2 linked regions of the Hydrogenispora ethanolica genome follow. The protein of the gene in region 1 interacts with the protein of each later gene in a pairwise test. Links are inferred from orthologs where the notes say so. Each region holds a gene or a part of one and is shown on either strand. Other genes may lie near its edges. The genes, in order: kdsB and EDC14_RS22105.

The links.
Region 2: the proteins of kdsB (region 1) and EDC14_RS22105 interact in binary tests that used the Escherichia coli proteins (3 or more experiments, as listed by UniProt). The link is inferred for Hydrogenispora ethanolica from one-to-one orthologs.

The regions. Positions count from the first base shown.
Region 1 is NZ_SLUN01000018.1:93,225-100,285, reverse strand. The notes cover bases 4,305-7,061. They hold kdsB (3-deoxy-manno-octulosonate cytidylyltransferase), read left to right. Parts: upstream 4,305-5,195; coding sequence 5,196-5,927; downstream 5,928-7,061. Other genes in these bases: EDC14_RS14940 (KpsF/GutQ family sugar-phosphate isomerase), read left to right, coding at 6,753-7,061; kdsA (3-deoxy-8-phosphooctulonate synthase), read left to right, coding at 5,944-6,756; lpxK (tetraacyldisaccharide 4'-kinase), read left to right, coding at 4,305-5,181. Also shown: EDC14_RS26835 (hypothetical protein), read right to left, coding at 1-156; EDC14_RS14975 (EamA family transporter), read right to left, coding at 245-613; EDC14_RS14970 (RsiV family protein), read left to right, coding at 1,074-1,682; EDC14_RS14965 (lysophospholipid acyltransferase family protein), read left to right, coding at 2,097-2,783; EDC14_RS14960 (3-deoxy-D-manno-octulosonic acid transferase), read left to right, coding at 2,765-4,060; more of lpxK, read left to right, coding at 4,057-4,304. UniProt on the Escherichia coli protein: Activates KDO (a required 8-carbon sugar) for incorporation into bacterial lipopolysaccharide in Gram-negative bacteria.
Region 2 is NZ_SLUN01000038.1:26,125-34,973, reverse strand. The notes cover bases 3,711-6,515. They hold EDC14_RS22105 (TetR/AcrR family transcriptional regulator), read left to right. Parts: upstream 3,711-4,721; coding sequence 4,722-5,309; downstream 5,310-6,515. Other genes in these bases: EDC14_RS22100 (efflux RND transporter periplasmic adaptor subunit), read left to right, coding at 5,498-6,515; EDC14_RS22110 (anaerobic nitric oxide reductase flavorubredoxin), read left to right, coding at 3,711-4,328. Outside these bases: EDC14_RS22130 (4Fe-4S ferredoxin), read right to left, coding at 1-514; EDC14_RS22125 (DUF2249 domain-containing protein), read left to right, coding at 837-1,070; EDC14_RS22120 (YuzB family protein), read right to left, coding at 1,222-1,446; EDC14_RS22115 (NAD(P)/FAD-dependent oxidoreductase), read right to left, coding at 1,424-2,665; more of EDC14_RS22110, read left to right, coding at 3,135-3,710; more of EDC14_RS22100, read left to right, coding at 6,516-6,553; EDC14_RS22095 (efflux RND transporter permease subunit), read left to right, coding at 6,572-8,849. UniProt on the Escherichia coli protein: Involved in response to both electrophiles and reactive chlorine species (RCS). Represses the transcription of the nemRA-gloA operon by binding to the NemR box.

The sequences.
Region 1 (7,061 bases):
CCGCAAAACGAACGGCGGCAATACTGCCGTGGGCTCTTCAATCGTCGAATGAACAACGGCAGTCGTCGCCATAGTTACCTGAACCGCAAAAGGAACGACGGCGATCGTCGCCATTGGCTCTTCTGTTACGGAATGAACCATGGCGGTCATCGCCATAGAATTATCCTTCATGGAAGCAACTGTGGCGACCGGCTCCGGAGACGCCCCGTCCGCAAAATGAGGGTATGATGTTTCGAAAGGACTGTCAACCCCGGGCGATCAGCCAGACGCCGACCGTGATGATCAACGCTCCCACCCAACGCGACGGCGCGACTGTTTCATGCCGGAACAGCCACGAAAAGAATACCACCAAAATGTAGCTGCTGGCGATCAACGGATAAACCATGGATAAGTTCTTCTGTTTCAAGACTAATATCCAAAAGACAGTGGAGACTCCATAGCAGACCAGACCGATGAAGATCAAAGGTTCGGCAAACATGCGCCACAGCAATGGAAAGACCCCGGCTGCCCCGGAAAGCGATACATCCAACCGGGCAGCGCCTTCTTTAAAGAGCAGTTGTCCGGCTACTCCCAGCGCTATGGAGATAATAATCTGAATCACCCATAAGCTCATGATATTTCTCCTTCAATATATTACCATGCCATATCTTCAATCTTCGGGTCGAGTTTTCCTTCCAGCCGGTTCAGCTTGGAACGGGTACAGAAACGAATGCTTTACCAAAACCGGGGCTACGTTACCTTTCATCGAGACTTCGAGCGCAGAAACTCCACGTCCACGACCCACGGCTCATGTCCGCAATCTCAATACTCAGGAACGGCTCCAAGTTCAACGTAACCGGATGGGATTCAATACAAGCAGTATCCCGCTTTATCCGGCATTATAATTTCGGATATGAAACACCCGCCGTAGCATGCTTCGTTTGACAGATACGAGTATAAAACATGTTTCTGAAAATTGGCTGAAAGCGGCCGGAGCGGCGATTCAACTTGCAAAAAGAATACTTCTTTCCCTGGGACGATGGCACAACTTTCTCCGCCACTGAATAGGCTATTGAACGGGAGGGAGAGCGAACATGGGAGAAGAAGCGGTGGCCCGGATCTTTCCAAAACGGGTCGCCAAACCGGGCTTGAATTTCAGCTATCCCGAGATCGAGGGTCCGCAGGAGAAACGGGTTCTCAAGCAGATGAATGAAGCCATCACCAGGAAAGTACGGCATCTCATCCGCGACCAGGGGTACGCGCCGGAGCTGACGCGGGAGGTCGCCGGCGGCTATCAGGTGAAGCTAAACGCCAAAGGCATTCTCAGCCTCCGCCTGGAGGGGACCGGCAATGTGCCGGGAGACGCCCTCCGGACCATAGCGGTCAAGGGATTGACCTTCGATCTGCACAGCGGCGACCTTTTTAAATTCGAGGATCTCTTCAATGATGATTGCGATTATGTGTCCCGGCTAAATGGCCTGATCCGTCAAACGTTGAACGCGGGCGATGATGAGACGGTCGCCGAATTTGGCGGGGTCCTGAAACGCCAGGAGTTCTATATGACGGAGACCGCCCTTATCTTGGTGTTTCCGCTGCCGGAAGACACCCCGGCACAAGGAAGCGTGCCGGAGTTGGCGATCGGCTATCCGGAGGTTCGGGACCTGATCTACAAAAACGGACCGATCGGCCGGTTCCTCCGCTAATGCCCGGGCCGCCGGGTGGTAACCGTTGAAGCCCTCGACCGTGGTCACGGCGAACCCGGAATAACCCGAAAATCGGGCCGCCGCTATCCGGCGGGTACGCCAGGGACAAGTCCTTTGCCCGAAAAAACAGCAGCGGGACAAATTTTGATTCATGAAAATGTTGTTTTTGCTGACAATAATAGCAGTATCCGGTGAGCGGCGCGGCGGGACCGCAGCGCTGCCTCCGGGTCAGTTCCAACTTAGCTCAAAGCAACTCGGTTCTTAACATTGTGAAATGAATATGGTAGAATAAGAATGGCCGCCGATGGAATTGAAAGGAAATCCGATATTGAATGATGGCGGTTTTGGTACAGCTCTGCGGAAGGGTTTTATTTTTTTAGCGTACGCTGTGCATTTCCAGTAAAGGACGGCTTAATGGGGCGGTTTACCAGACAACTGAAAAAAAAGTTTACAACCCAAGCGATTGTCAGCGTTGGCTTCTGGCTGGTCGCGTTGCTCGGGAGGACCCTGCGGTATCGGGTGATCGGCCGCGAACAGTTGGAACAGTTTCACGGCAAGCAAGGATTCATCCTCAATTCATGGCACGGCCAGCAAATGTTGGGTTTCTGTTTCTTTCGCGGTTGCGGCTATTATATTTTGTCCAGTTTGAGCCGGGATGGTGATTATTCCAGCTCCATCATGAGCCGTTTCGGTTGGCGGATAATCCGGGGTTCCACCTCAAAAGGCGCGGTGCGCGGGTTGATTGAATTGCTCCGGGTGTTGCGGGAAGGCGCGGGAGTGGCGTTGACTCCCGATGGGCCGCGCGGTCCGCTCTACCATATCGAGCCGGGCGGCATTTATTTGGCCCAAAAAACCGGCGCGCCGCTGATTCCGGTGGCATTCGTTTTCGATCGCAAATGGGTGATGAAACGAAGCTGGGATCAGTTTGTGATTCCGAAACCATTTGCCCGGTGCGTGGCTTATTTCGGCGAACCCATCTTTGTAACCGCGAAGCTGACAGAGGAACAGCTGGCGCTGGAACAGCAACGGCTCAGGGATGCCATTCATGAGGCGAACCGGCGGGGAGAGGAGATTTTGCAGCAATGGCTAGGCAGAGCGTAAGTTATCTCCTTTATAACGGTTTGCTGATATTGGCGGGGATTTTTTTCTGGCCCTATTTCATTATTCGCAATATCATTTTAAAAAGGCCCGTTTTGCCGTATTTTCATAACATGACGCCGGATTTCCTGCGAAAGCTCGGCCCTCAGCCGGTGATTTGGGTGCAAGCCGTCTCGGTGGGCGAAACCGTGGTGGCAAACTGCATCGTCAATCAGATCCGGAAAATATTGCCCGAGTACCAGGTGGTCTTTACGACCACCACGCCGACAGGCCAGGCAATGGCCCAAAAGTTATTGGGAGATACGCTCCCGATTACTTATTTCCCATTCGATTTTCCGTTTTTTAGCCGACGTTTTGTGAAACGGATCAAACCGCGGTTGTTCATTATGGTGGAAACGGAGATTTGGCCCAATGCCATCCGTTACTGCCGCAAAGCCGGGGCCAAGATCGCGATGGTGAATGGCAGGATCAGCAACCGGTCCTACGGAAGATATTTGAAAGTGGCTCCTTTTTTAAAAACTGTTCTGGGACAGCTCGATCTTCTCGCCATGCAATCGGCGGAAGACGCCAATCGCATCGGCACTTTGGGCGCGCCGCTCGAGAAGATCGTGGTCGCCGGAAACGCCAAGTTTGATCAGGATTACCCGACTTTCCATCCGGATAAGCTGGCCGCCTTCCTGGAGCAATACCACTGGAAGCCGGAAATACCCATCTTTACGGCTGCCAGCACCCACCCCGGCGAGGAGGAGCAAGTCCTCCAGGCCTATCGGGAATTACTCAAAGAGCGGCCGTACTATCTGATCCTGGCGCCGCGCCATCCGGACCGGGCCGAAGCAGTGAGCGGACTTTTGAAGACTTCCGGTTTTTCGTTTACCCGGCGCACTGCCCAATCATCCGATGAATCGCCCCAGATTTTGCTCCTGGATACCTTCGGCGAGTTAAGTTTGGCGTATGCCCTGGCCGAGGTGATCTTCGTCGGAGGAAGCCTGGTCGATATCGGCGGTCATAATATCCTGGAGGCGGCAGTGCAGGCCAAGCCGGTCATCTATGGCCCGTACATGCATGCCCAGCAGGAGATGAAGGAGCTATTGGAAGCGTTTGACGCCGGTTTTACGGTGAATGATGCCGACGGTTTGGTGCAGGCCATCAAGGAACTTACCGCCGACCGGGCGCTCTATCGCCGCCGGGCGCTGGCGGGACGCCAGGCGGTACTGTCGAACCAGGGGGCGGCCGAAAAGACAGTCCGCTTGCTGGCCGATCTGGTGAGGAGCGGTTCGTGAGGCGGGAGCAACCCATTCTGGATTATTTATATCGAGTCGTCTCGGGGACGGAGCAAGGTCCGCTGGCCGGAGCGGTGCGGCTGCTGCTGACCGGATTGGAAGGGCTATACCGCCTTTTGTTGGGCTTAAACCGGGCGCTCACGCGTTCCCGCAGTTTGCCGGTACCGGTGATTAGTGTCGGCAATCTGGTGGCCGGAGGCACCGGAAAGACTCCCACCGTGGTTTGGCTGGTGCGCTGGCTCCGGGCGGGCGGCCGAAACCCGGCGATCTTGACCCGGGGATACGGGGGCGTGGCCCAAAAGGAAGGCTTAGTATTTTGCAGTGACGAGCTCTCCAATTTACAGCCGGGCCTCACCGGCGATGAACCCTATTTATTGGCCAAGCTGCTGCCGGGAACACGCGTGTCGGTGGGAAGGGACCGTTTGCGAATGGGACAGGCCGCATTGCAGTGCGATCCGACGATCGACTGTTTTGTGCTGGATGACGGTTTTCAATATTGGAAGCTGCAGCGGGACTACGACATTGTGGTCATGGACGCCAGTAATCCTTTTGGCAACGGACGGCTGATCCCCAGGGGGATTTTACGGGAACCGCTAAGCGGATTATCCCGGGCTCAGGCAGTTTTCCTGACTCGCCTTGAGCGGGTAGATCAGGTGGAGTTGGAACGTCTGACCGACCGGTTAATCCGGGAAAATCCCGAATTGCAAGTCGGTTTGGTGGAGCCGCTTCCGCCCGAGATTGTGAAGCTGAGCGAATGGTCGGATGAGCCATCCCCGGCAGCGGCGGTTTCATTCTTAGAGGGCCGCCGTTGCGGAGCGGTCACCGCCATCGGCAATCCGCAACAGTTCTTTGACTCCTTGACCGGACTCGGAGCAGAGCTCGCCTTCACCAAGGTTTATCCCGATCACCATTCCTGGACTCCGGAAGAGATGGAGTCTTTGATAGCGGAGTTGCGGGAAACGGCGATCACCGAGATCGTCGTAACGGCGAAGGATGGAGTGAAGCTGGAACGGTTTACGGAACTTTTTCAACGGGCCGAAATCGAACTGCTATTGCTTACTCTGGAGTTTAGTGTGAGAAATCCGCAGATTTTATCGCAGATTGACGCCCGAATTCAGTAGAAAGGTTGGGACTCATGAAAGTTTTAGGGGTAATACCGGCCCGATATCAATCAACCCGGTTGCCGGGCAAACCGTTATTGGATATTGTGGGAAAGCCCATGATTCAATGGGTGTATGAGAGCGCGAAGACCGCTTCGCTTCTCGATGAAGTACTGGTCGCCACCGATGACCAGCGAATCTGCGATGCGGTACGGCAATTTGGGGGAACGGTGGAGTTAACCGCGGCGGACCATCCAACCGGAACCGACCGGCTGGCGGAGGTTGCGCGCAGGCATGATGCGGATCTAATCATCAATATTCAGGGCGATGAACCGTTAATCCGCGGCGAAGTCATTGATTCAATCATCCAGCCGCTGGTCGCTGACATGACCCTGCCGATGTCCACCGCCAAGGTTCGTTTGACCGAACCGGCGCAGATTGAGGAACCTTCGGTGGTTAAAGTCGTTACAGATGAAGAGGGATATGCGCTTTATTTTTCACGTTCGCCGATTCCTTATCCCCGTAAAGCCGAGATGGCTCAATACTGGAAACATGTCGGGCTGTACGGTTATCGCCGCGAGTTCCTGTTAAAATACGTCGAATTGCCGCAGACTACCATCGAATTGACTGAATCGTTGGAGCAATTGCGGGTTTTATCCTACGGATATCGAATTAAAGTCGTGGAAGTGGCCCAAGATTCGGTAGGGGTCGACACTCCCGCCGATCTGGAGCGGGTCCGGGCGATACTGGAACAAAAGATTATTTGATGCGGGAGGAACCCTCGTGTTTGCAACGCTGGAAAACTTATTATCGAAACAATTCTTTTTGATAGCCGGTCCTTGCGTGATCGAATCGGAAGAGCATGCCATGGGGATGGCTGTGGAATTGCAGAAGATTGCCGCAGCGGTTGGCATCCGCTTCGTATTCAAGGCTTCTTTTGACAAAGCCAATCGAACGGCGGTGGATTCGTTTCGCGGTCCGGGGCTGGAGCGTGGCCTCGCGATATTAAAAACGATCAAAACTGAACTGGGACTGCCCATCCTCTCGGACATTCATGAAGTGAGCCAAGTTGAGAAGGCGGCTGAAGTCCTCGATATCATTCAGATCCCGGCTTTTCTCTCGCGCCAGACCGATTTAATCGTGGCGGCCGCTCAGACGGGACGGATTATTAACATTAAGAAAGCACAATTCAGTGCTCCCCAGGACATGAAGAATGCCATCGAAAAAGTTCGTTATACCGGAAATCAGCAGGTCATATTGACTGAACGGGGCGTTTCCTTCGGTTATAATCGGCTGGTGGTGGACATGCGCGCCTTGCCGTTGATGCGCTCGTTGGGTGTCCCTGTGGTTTTTGATGGAACCCATAGCGTTCAGGAACCGGGCGGGCTGGGCAAAGCCACCGGCGGGGATCGCCGGATGGTTCCGTATCTTTGCCGCGCTGCGGTCGCTACCGGGGTGGACGGGCTCTTCCTGGAAGTCCATGACAATCCCGACTGTGCGAAATCCGATGGACCCAACATGGTCGAGTTATCGAAATTAGAAGCCTTGCTGCGAACCTGCCTAAAAATTGATGCAATCGTAAAGGATGAGCTATGATCCGAGAGATGAAAGAACTTACCGAATCCCGCTGCGTAACAGGATACCTCGAACAGGCCAAAGAAGTATTACGAATTGAGGCCGAAGCAGTCAAGACGATTGCCGAGGAATTGGACGATAGTTTTGCCCGAGCAGTGGAATTGATCCTGAATTGCAGCGGACGGATCGTGGTCACCGGAATGGGGAAATCCGGGCTGATTGGACGAAAAATTGCCGCGACCCTTGCCAGCACGGGGACGCCATCATTTTTTCTGCATCCCGGTGAAGCAGTCCACGGGGATTTGGGGATGGTCACGCCAAGCGAT
Region 2 (8,849 bases), on another replicon or contig:
ACGGAAGACATTTTTTATAGTTGAGCCTTCCTTCCGCTAAGGCGTTCGCGGGGCACAGTCGGACGCATAACTCGCAGTCCGCGCAATTGAGAATGTCGGGCTCTGCTTCGAATTCAACCGGCGCATTGGTGAAGATTGCCGAAAAGATTAAACCTGAACTATAGTCTTTGTTGATGACCAAACCGTTTCTTCCATAATGCCCGAGTCCGGCCGCCACGGCCAGAGGCCGGAAATCGCCATAGATGGACAGCGGCGTCTTCTTTTGAACGGTAAACCCTTCGCTGGTTAAAAGTTCGCGAATGCCGTTTAATAACGGCTTGGCGATCCGGTACTCTTCACGAATGCGCCGAGCTTCCGAAAAAAAATAACTTAAATGCCAGTTTTCATGAAAAGGGGTTCCGATGACGATGGCTTTTTCAACGCAATAAATTGGGGTTGTCCCGATTAAAACCGCTCCGTTATTTTTGGCAATGAAGCTGACTTCATTGCTGAGCGCCTTTGATGCCGGTTTCATCTATTTCTCCATTAAAAGCGTTGTGATAAGTGGACACAAAGCTCAAAAAAGCAAGTGATAAAGTCTCTCGAAACGGAAATCAGCTCATAAAAAGATTTAAAACGACTTTATCACTTGCTTCAGGCAATCGCTGTGAACTTTCCGGCTTTTTAGCCGGGTTTATCACAGCTCTTTTAAAAAGCTCCGCTATTCGTATATACCGTATGCCTCGCGCGAGCCTTTTATACAACCGGAGGGATATTTCGGGAATGATGATTTACCGGGTATAAATGGGACGAATTTACTTACAATACCCTCAAAACGACGAGGAGGGTGATTGAAGGTGCCGGATTTCGCAGCCCGCATCGATGCGCGGCAGTATGCGCCGCAAGAAAAGCATCCCGCGATTTTTAAAACTTTTGAAAACCTGAAACCCGGGGAAACGATGGAATTGATCAACGATCATGACCCGAAGCCGCTCCGTTATCAGTTTATGGCGGAGATGCCCGACAAGTTCGGCTGGCAATATCTGGAGGAAGGCCCGCAGGTTTGGCGGGTGGCAATTTCCAAACACTGACCGGATGAAGACGAGATAACAAACGTTAAACACTCCCAATGAGTTTTCACTCCGGAGTGTTTGCTTGTTGCTCGCTATTTTTCAGAGCGCTTTTCCGTTTTGGATATTTGCCCGGTTCTCTTGCCGTTTGGGAGAGAATGAAGCAAAACACTCAGTCATCGATCAGCTCTACAATCGATTCATAGAGGTCATCGGCGAAATCCGCCTGAACCATTTCGCCGTCGACCAAGGCGTAGGGACCGATGGCGCAATCGCCGCAATAGCCGAGGCAAGACTCAACTTCGATGGTTGCGTTGGGATGATTTTGGCGCAGTTTGTCGACGACTTCTCCGGTGCCGTGGACAAAGTTGTTTTCACAGAACTGAATTTTGTTCAATTCGAGTACCCCTTTCTTTTGGGTCCGTTTTTAGTGTTTGAAAAAGGTCTTCCACCGTAATTTGGTTCCAGGATATATCCTCCAATAAGGTTTGTTTTTCGATGGCGCTTTTTAATAAAGGAGACTTGCCGGTATCGCCGATCATGATCGCGCCGCTGATCCGGTTGTTTTGAATGAAAACCCGTATATAGGTATTTTTGCTTATATCTTCATGAACGACGCTGTGGGATGCATGGCTCTCATCAACATCCCCCATGGAAAACAGCGTGATGTCGAAACCGCGTAAAGTCGTTACCGGAACAACCGGCCGGTAGGATGCCGGATGGCCGATCAGGTTGTATCCGGCAGTTTTTCCTTGTTCCACGGCGATATTCCATAACCCGAAGATTTTGCCGTCATATTCGGCGACATCTCCGGCCGCGTAAATGTGGGGGAGATTGGTCTCCATCCGCTCATTGACGAGAATGCCCCGGTTGGTCCGAATCCCGGTATCATCGACAATCGCTAAATTCGGGATGATGCCGATGGAATAAATGGCCATGTCGCAAGGAATGCTTTTGCCCGCGCCGATTTGCACCGAAGTTTGCTCCATTCCGACGACCGGCGAGCCGGTTATAACTTCAACCCCCGAATCTTCCGCCAGATGCTGTAAAAGATCGGAACCTTTTTCATCGAGCTGGAAAGGCATTAATCTTGCTTGAATCTCGGTAATCGTCACCTTTTTCCGGTGTTGCCGGAGAGCCCACGCAGTCTCCAGACCCTGGATCCCGCCGCCGATATGCACAACTTGTCCGGCGCGATCTATATGGGCCAGAACCTGCCGGGCATCATTCATTTTGCGAAGCGTATAGAGCCTGGGTTCGCCTGCCGCTGATAACTCGGGTTCGCGATTGAGAGCGCCGGTCGCGATCAGCAGTTTATCAAACTCAAGTTTTGCACCATGATGTAAGGTTACCGTCTGGCTCCGGACATCGATTTTCCGGACGGCTTCTCCCAAAAGAAGGTTGACCCGGTTTTGGGCGTACCATTCTTTCTTTTGCAATAGATTGTCGGATAATTCCAATTCAAACAGACCTTTGGAAAGCTTCATCCGGTTATATGGGAAAAACGGTTCGTCGCTTACCAGGTCGATCGGGACTTCGGAATCTTTTTCGCGGATTGCTTTGATCGCATTGATCCCGGCAATCCCCGCTCCAACGATGACAACCTTCTTAACCATACCGCACCTCTTTTGGCTATTTTTCCACAAAAGGGCTAGTTTTAAAAGCGTTGTGATAAACCCTGTCCGAAGGCCAGGGTGAACACAAAAGCTCAGAAAAGCAAGTGATAAAGTCGTTTGATATTATTTGCAAGCTGACTTCCGTTTGGAAAGACTTTATCACATGGCTTTTAATAATGGATAGCTCAAGTATGGAATAAAGTCATGGCTAAAACCAGATTCATAGCGCCCCGAAAAGGCCGCTGCGGAGCCAAGGCAATTCATTAAAGAAAAGCTTGATTTCATTCCACGAAAAAGCCGGTGATTAAGCCGCCAGCAAACTGCCTTTCATCTTGGGCTTTATTTTTTCCTGCGATTTTTAGTTTATTCTTGGAAACAATACCGTGTGTATGACTTAGCTTGCCGATTGTAAAAGAAGCAAGTTTGCGAAATTGAGAGCCGGGTTCTAAGATTTTTAAGGAGAGATTCCATGAAAAAGCAGGTAAAAAACAACGTCTATTGGGTCGGAAAAACCGATTGGGAACTCAAAACCTTTCATGGGATGGAGTACTCCACCCATCGCGGTTCCACCTATAACTCCTATTTGCTGTTGGAAGACAAAGTCGCATTGATCGATACGGTCTGGAGCCCTTACGCCAAGGAATTTGTCACCAATCTGGCTGCGGAGATTGATTTAAACCGGATCGATCTGATCATCGCCAACCATGCCGAACCCGATCATAGCGGCGCGCTGCCGGAACTGATGCGCAGAATTCCGGATGTTCCCATTTATTGTACGGCGAACGGGGTAAAGTCCTTGAAAGGCCATTACCATCAGGACTGGAATTTTCATCCCGTCAAAACCGGCGATACGGTCCGTCTCGGCCAAAAGGAATTGATCTTCGTCGAAGCGCCGATGCTCCACTGGCCGGACAGCATGTTCTGTTATTTGACCGGAGAGAACATCCTCTTTAGCAACGATGCCTTTGGACAGCATTACGCGACCGAATTATTATTTAACGACCGGGTGGATCAAGCGGAACTATGGGCGGAAAGCATCAAATATTACGCCAATATCCTGACGCCGTTCAACCCGCTGGTAACCAAGAAAATTAAAGAATTTGTCGGCCTGCAATTGCCGTTGGACATGATCTGTACCAGCCACGGCGTGGTTTGGCGGGATAACCCGCTGCAAATCGTCCAGAAGTACCAGGAATGGGCGGCGGACTATCAGGAAAACCAAATCACCATCATTTACGACACCATGTGGGATGGCACCCGGATTGTGGCGGAATGCATTGCCCGAGGAATTGAAAGGGCCGATCCCGCGGTGACGATCAAAATCCATAACTCGGCCAAATTCGATAAAAACGACATCATCACCGATGTCTTTCGCTCGAAAGCGATTCTCGTCGGTTCGCCGACGATTAACCGGGGCATTATGCATTCCGTGGCCGGATTGTTGGAAGAAATCCGCGGTTTGGGGTTTAAAAAGAAAAAAGCCGCCGCTTTCGGCTGTCAAGGCTGGAGCGGCGAAGCGGTCGCCATGATCAATGACGGGCTAACCAAAGCGGGTTTTGAATTAATGGATGAGGGATTGAAAGTATTCTGGAATCCCGACGCGGCGGCCCGGGAGCAAGCGGTGGCATACGGCGGCGGATTGGTTGGAAAGCTTAAAAATTAAAACAAGCCTTACGGGAAGAGGAATCATTGAATCGGTAGTGTAATATAATACGAACTGTTGAAGTAGGCCTTTAAAGAGGGCTTAGAGAAGAGTGAGAATAATCTGTAAGAAATCGCCCATTCCCGAAAGATGTATGATGTGCCTGAGCTGGACCAGTCCGGTGGTTCCCCTTCCAGATTCGGGCCGAGGGTTAGCACTATAATCGTCGTAAGGAAAAACAAAGTAAATCATACTCAGCGGCGAGAAAAGGGTTTGTTAAAAGATTCACTGGCATGGAAGAAGGAGAACCAGCCGAGGAGATGATTTTATAAGTGACAATGCTTGACAAATCGGAGAGGAGTCGATATATTAGAAATAGACCGAACGGTCGGTATCGAAGGAGGGGACTCATTGATGAATGACACCAAAGAACACATTTTGAATGTTTCCTTCAGCCTTTTTTTGCAAAAGAACTTCAAGGAAGTAACCATGCAAGAGATTGTCGAGAAGACGGGAATGTCGAAAGGAGCTTTCTACCATTACTTTGAAAGCAAGGAGCAGCTTTTTCTGGAAGTGGTGGATTATTTTGTTTCTGCATTCATCATGGACTACAATAAACTGAGCAAAGAATCATTATATCAATTTTACCACGACTATGTAAAATATCATGCCAATATGTCATTTCTGCAAAACCGAATGGATGGGGATAGCGGTTTCAACTACTATGTTTTGATGTTTGATGCGATGAAGCTTTTTCCCAGTTTTCGGGATAAAGTGACCGAGAACTTGCAAGCTGAGCTTAGAGCTTGGGAGGAAATCGTCCGCAGTGCCAGAGATAAAGGAGAAATCAACTCCTCCATGACCGATGAACAGATTGCAAACCTGTTTATTTATACAAGCGATGGCGTCGGCATGCATAATGTGATGAAAGGGAGAATCAAAGAGATGCCGGAGGCATTATTAACTGTGTGGGACGGCTTATATCAGGAAATAAAAACATAAATTTTTTTGGAATGTTTAAACCGAACGTTCGGTTTCTAAAGGTTCGAATCTCGATTTAATACATTTTATTAATCCGTAGTTCAACAAGGAAATACCAATTTTGAAAAACGCGTTTAAACATCGCGATTTTCCAAAATTCCTTCGATGTATTGAACCACTGGACTAATAGTAGACGGAAGGTGATTCGGATGAAAAAACTGTTATTGGCCTTAAGCATCATCGGTATCGTGGGATTGATGATTTGGGTGCTACTGAACAATAAGGCCGAGGTGGAAAAGAAGGCGAAGGTGGTTCATAATACGGCAGTAGCAGTCGTCGTTACGGATGTACAATCACAAACGCTTCAAGAAAACCTGACCAAGGTCGGTCTGATCGTGGCCAGGAATGAGGTCGCGGTGGTCTCGGAAGCTTCAGGAAAGATCATCGCAGTGCATGCCGGAGTCGGTTCGTATCTATCGGCGGGGGCGTCCATCGTTAAACTGGACGATGAGTTATCCAAAGCCAATTTTCTTTCGGCCCAAACCAATTACGAAAAAGCCCGGAAGGATTGGGAGCGGGCCTCGGAATTGCATAAACAAGAGCTGATCTCAAGCTCGGAACTGGAATCGGCCCGGAATAATCTTCTCTCGGCGGAAGCAGCCCAGCGTTCAGCCAAACGCCAATATCAAAACACTTCGATTACCACGCCCATCTCCGGTATCGTCACTGACCGGCCAGTGAACCTCGGCGCCATGATCAACCCGGGAACGAAAGTGGCTACGATCATCGATAAGTCAAGCTACAAAGTCAAGGTGAATGTCGGGTCCGGCGAAGCGTTTAAATTGAAGGTCGGTGATGAAGCCGGCGTAGTGACCGATATTTACCCGGGTATTCCATTGATGGGACGGATTGAAAGTATCAGCGACTCCAGCGACGAAGCCCGGACCTTTCCGGTGGAAGTCGTGATTCCCGCTCAGAAAGAATATCCGTTGAAGTCAGGAATCTACGGCAAGGTGACGTTCCGCCTGGGAACGGATCGTCCGATCCTGGCCATCCCGCGGGAAGCGGTAATCGGCAGTGTGAAGAATCCCCAAGTCTATGTGGTGGAAAAAGGTGTTGCCAAACTGCGCGATATCGTGATCGGAGCGGAGATTGACAGCCGGTTTGAAGTGGTCCGGGGTTTAAGAGAAAAAGAGCGCATCGTGGTGAGCGGTCAAGATAACTTACAGGATGAGGCTGTGGTGGAAATTATCAAGAATATTTAAGGTAAGGGTGTGATTGAAATGACTGTTACCGAGGTTGCCATTAAACGCCCAATCCTGATCATCGTCGCTTTCCTGGCCATCGCGTTGATGGGGATTTTTTGCTACGTCAATCTGAAATATGAATTATTTCCGAGCTTGACGATGCCGAGTGTTACGATTGCGACTGCCTATTCCGGAGCTTCCGCCAGCGAAGTTGAATCGGCCGTTACCAAAACGATCGAAGAAGCGGTCTCCGGCATCAATAAGGTGAAAAGCGTTCAAGCTGCTTCCCAAGAGGGACTTTCCGTGGTCACCGTTGAGTTTTTGCAAGGCGCCGATATTGAGCTCGCGATGCAGGCCACCCAAAGGAAAGTGAACCAGATCCTGGCGGCACTTCCCGACGGAGCCAAAACTCCTTCTCTGTCCACTTACTCCATTAATGACCTCCCGGTAATGCGGCTCGGCGTTACCAGCGACATGGAATCCAAGGCTTTTTATCAGTTTTTGAATGATTTTATCGTTCCCCAACTGGTGAAGCAACCGGGGGTCGGTCAAGTCAGCCTGATCGGCGGCGAACAGCGGGAGATTCGAATCAACGTCGACAGCCGAAAGCTGCAAATATACGGTTTATCCAACGTACAGGTGGCCGAAGCCATTCAAAAAGCCAACCTGGACTACCCCACCGGCAAGATTAAGGACCATGACGGCCAATATGTGCTGCGTCTGGCCGGTAAACTGGACTCACTGGATCAATTGAAAAACCTGATCATCGGCCAGTCGGCATCCGGCGGAGAAATCGTCCTGTCGGACGTGGCCGAGATCCGGGACGGCAGCAAGGATCAGACCACGATCAGCCGGTCGAATGGAAAAACCACGGTTGGCTTGTTGATCCAGAAACAATCGGACGCCAACCAAGTGGAGGTATGCCGGGCGGTCCGGAAGGCCCTCAAGATCCTGGAGGAGCAGAATCAGGCGATTCGCCTCAAATTCGATATCATCTCTGACGGCTCCCAATTTATCATGGATTGTTCCAATGCCGTGATCGAAGATCTGGGTCTCGCCATTTTATTGGTGGCTCTGGTGATGCTGCTCTTTCTCCATAGCCTGCGGAGTTCGGTGATGGTGATGGTCGCCATTCCTACTTCGCTGGTGGCCACCTTCATTGGAATGTGGGCCTTTGGGTTTACCTTAAATATGATGACACTGCTGGCGATGTCGCTGGTGATTGGAATTCTGGTGGATGATTCCATCGTGGTGCTGGAGAATATTCACCATCACTTGGAGCAAGGAGCAGAGCAGAAGGTGGCCGCGCTAAAGGGGCGAAATGAGATCGGGTTTACCGCCCTGTCCATCACCATGGTGGATGTGGCGGTCTTCCTGCCGCTGGCATTGGTCACCGGGCTCATCGGCGGTATTACGCGCCAGTTTTCATTGGTGGTGGTCATCTCAACCTTAATGAGTTTACTGGTATCGTTCACAGTCACCCCCATGCTGGCGTCGCGTTTCGCCAAAGTGGAAAGCTTGTCAAAGAGTTCGTTGCCGGGGCGGTTTGGAATTTGGTTTGAAGCGAAATATTCGGCCCTGGTGGCGGAGTATGTCAAACTGTTACGCTGGAGTCTGGAAAACCGCGGCAAAACGCTGCTCGTCGCCGGAGTGCTCTTTGTAGCGGCGGTGGCGCTGCTCCCATTGGGCTTTATCGGTTCCGAATTTATGCCTTCCATGGACCGTGGCGAACTCCTCGTCCAAATCGAGTTGCCGACCCGGGCCAAACTGGAACAGACCAGCCAAACGACTCGGCAAGCCGAGCAGATCCTGGCGGAATTCCCCGAAGTCGTGAAGACATTTACCACAGTGGGTACGGCCAGCGGAATGCATGCCGCGGCGGCTCCGAGCAATACGGCAGAGATTCAGGTGCTGCTGGTTCCCAAAAAGCAGCGTTCCCGTTCCACCATTGAAGTCTCGCAAGCGTTGAAAGGCAGGCTGGAACGAATCCCGGGAATTAAAGTACATGTAAGTCCAATCACGATTACGGGAACCGCCGACGGCGCTCCGATTCAGCTTGTCATCAGCGGCACCAATTGGAAGAGTGCATATCAGGCCGCGCTCCGCATTCAGGGCATCATCGGGCGGATTCCGGGAATCGATGACCTGCAGCTCTCAGCCAAGGAAGGTCAACCCGAGATCCGGATCGAAGCCGACCGCGAGAAAATGGCCAAACTGGGTTTGAATATCAGCGATATCGGGGACGTTTTGGAGACGGGTTTTACCGGTAACGATCAGTCCAAATTCAAGGATAAAGACGGCAATGAATACCCTA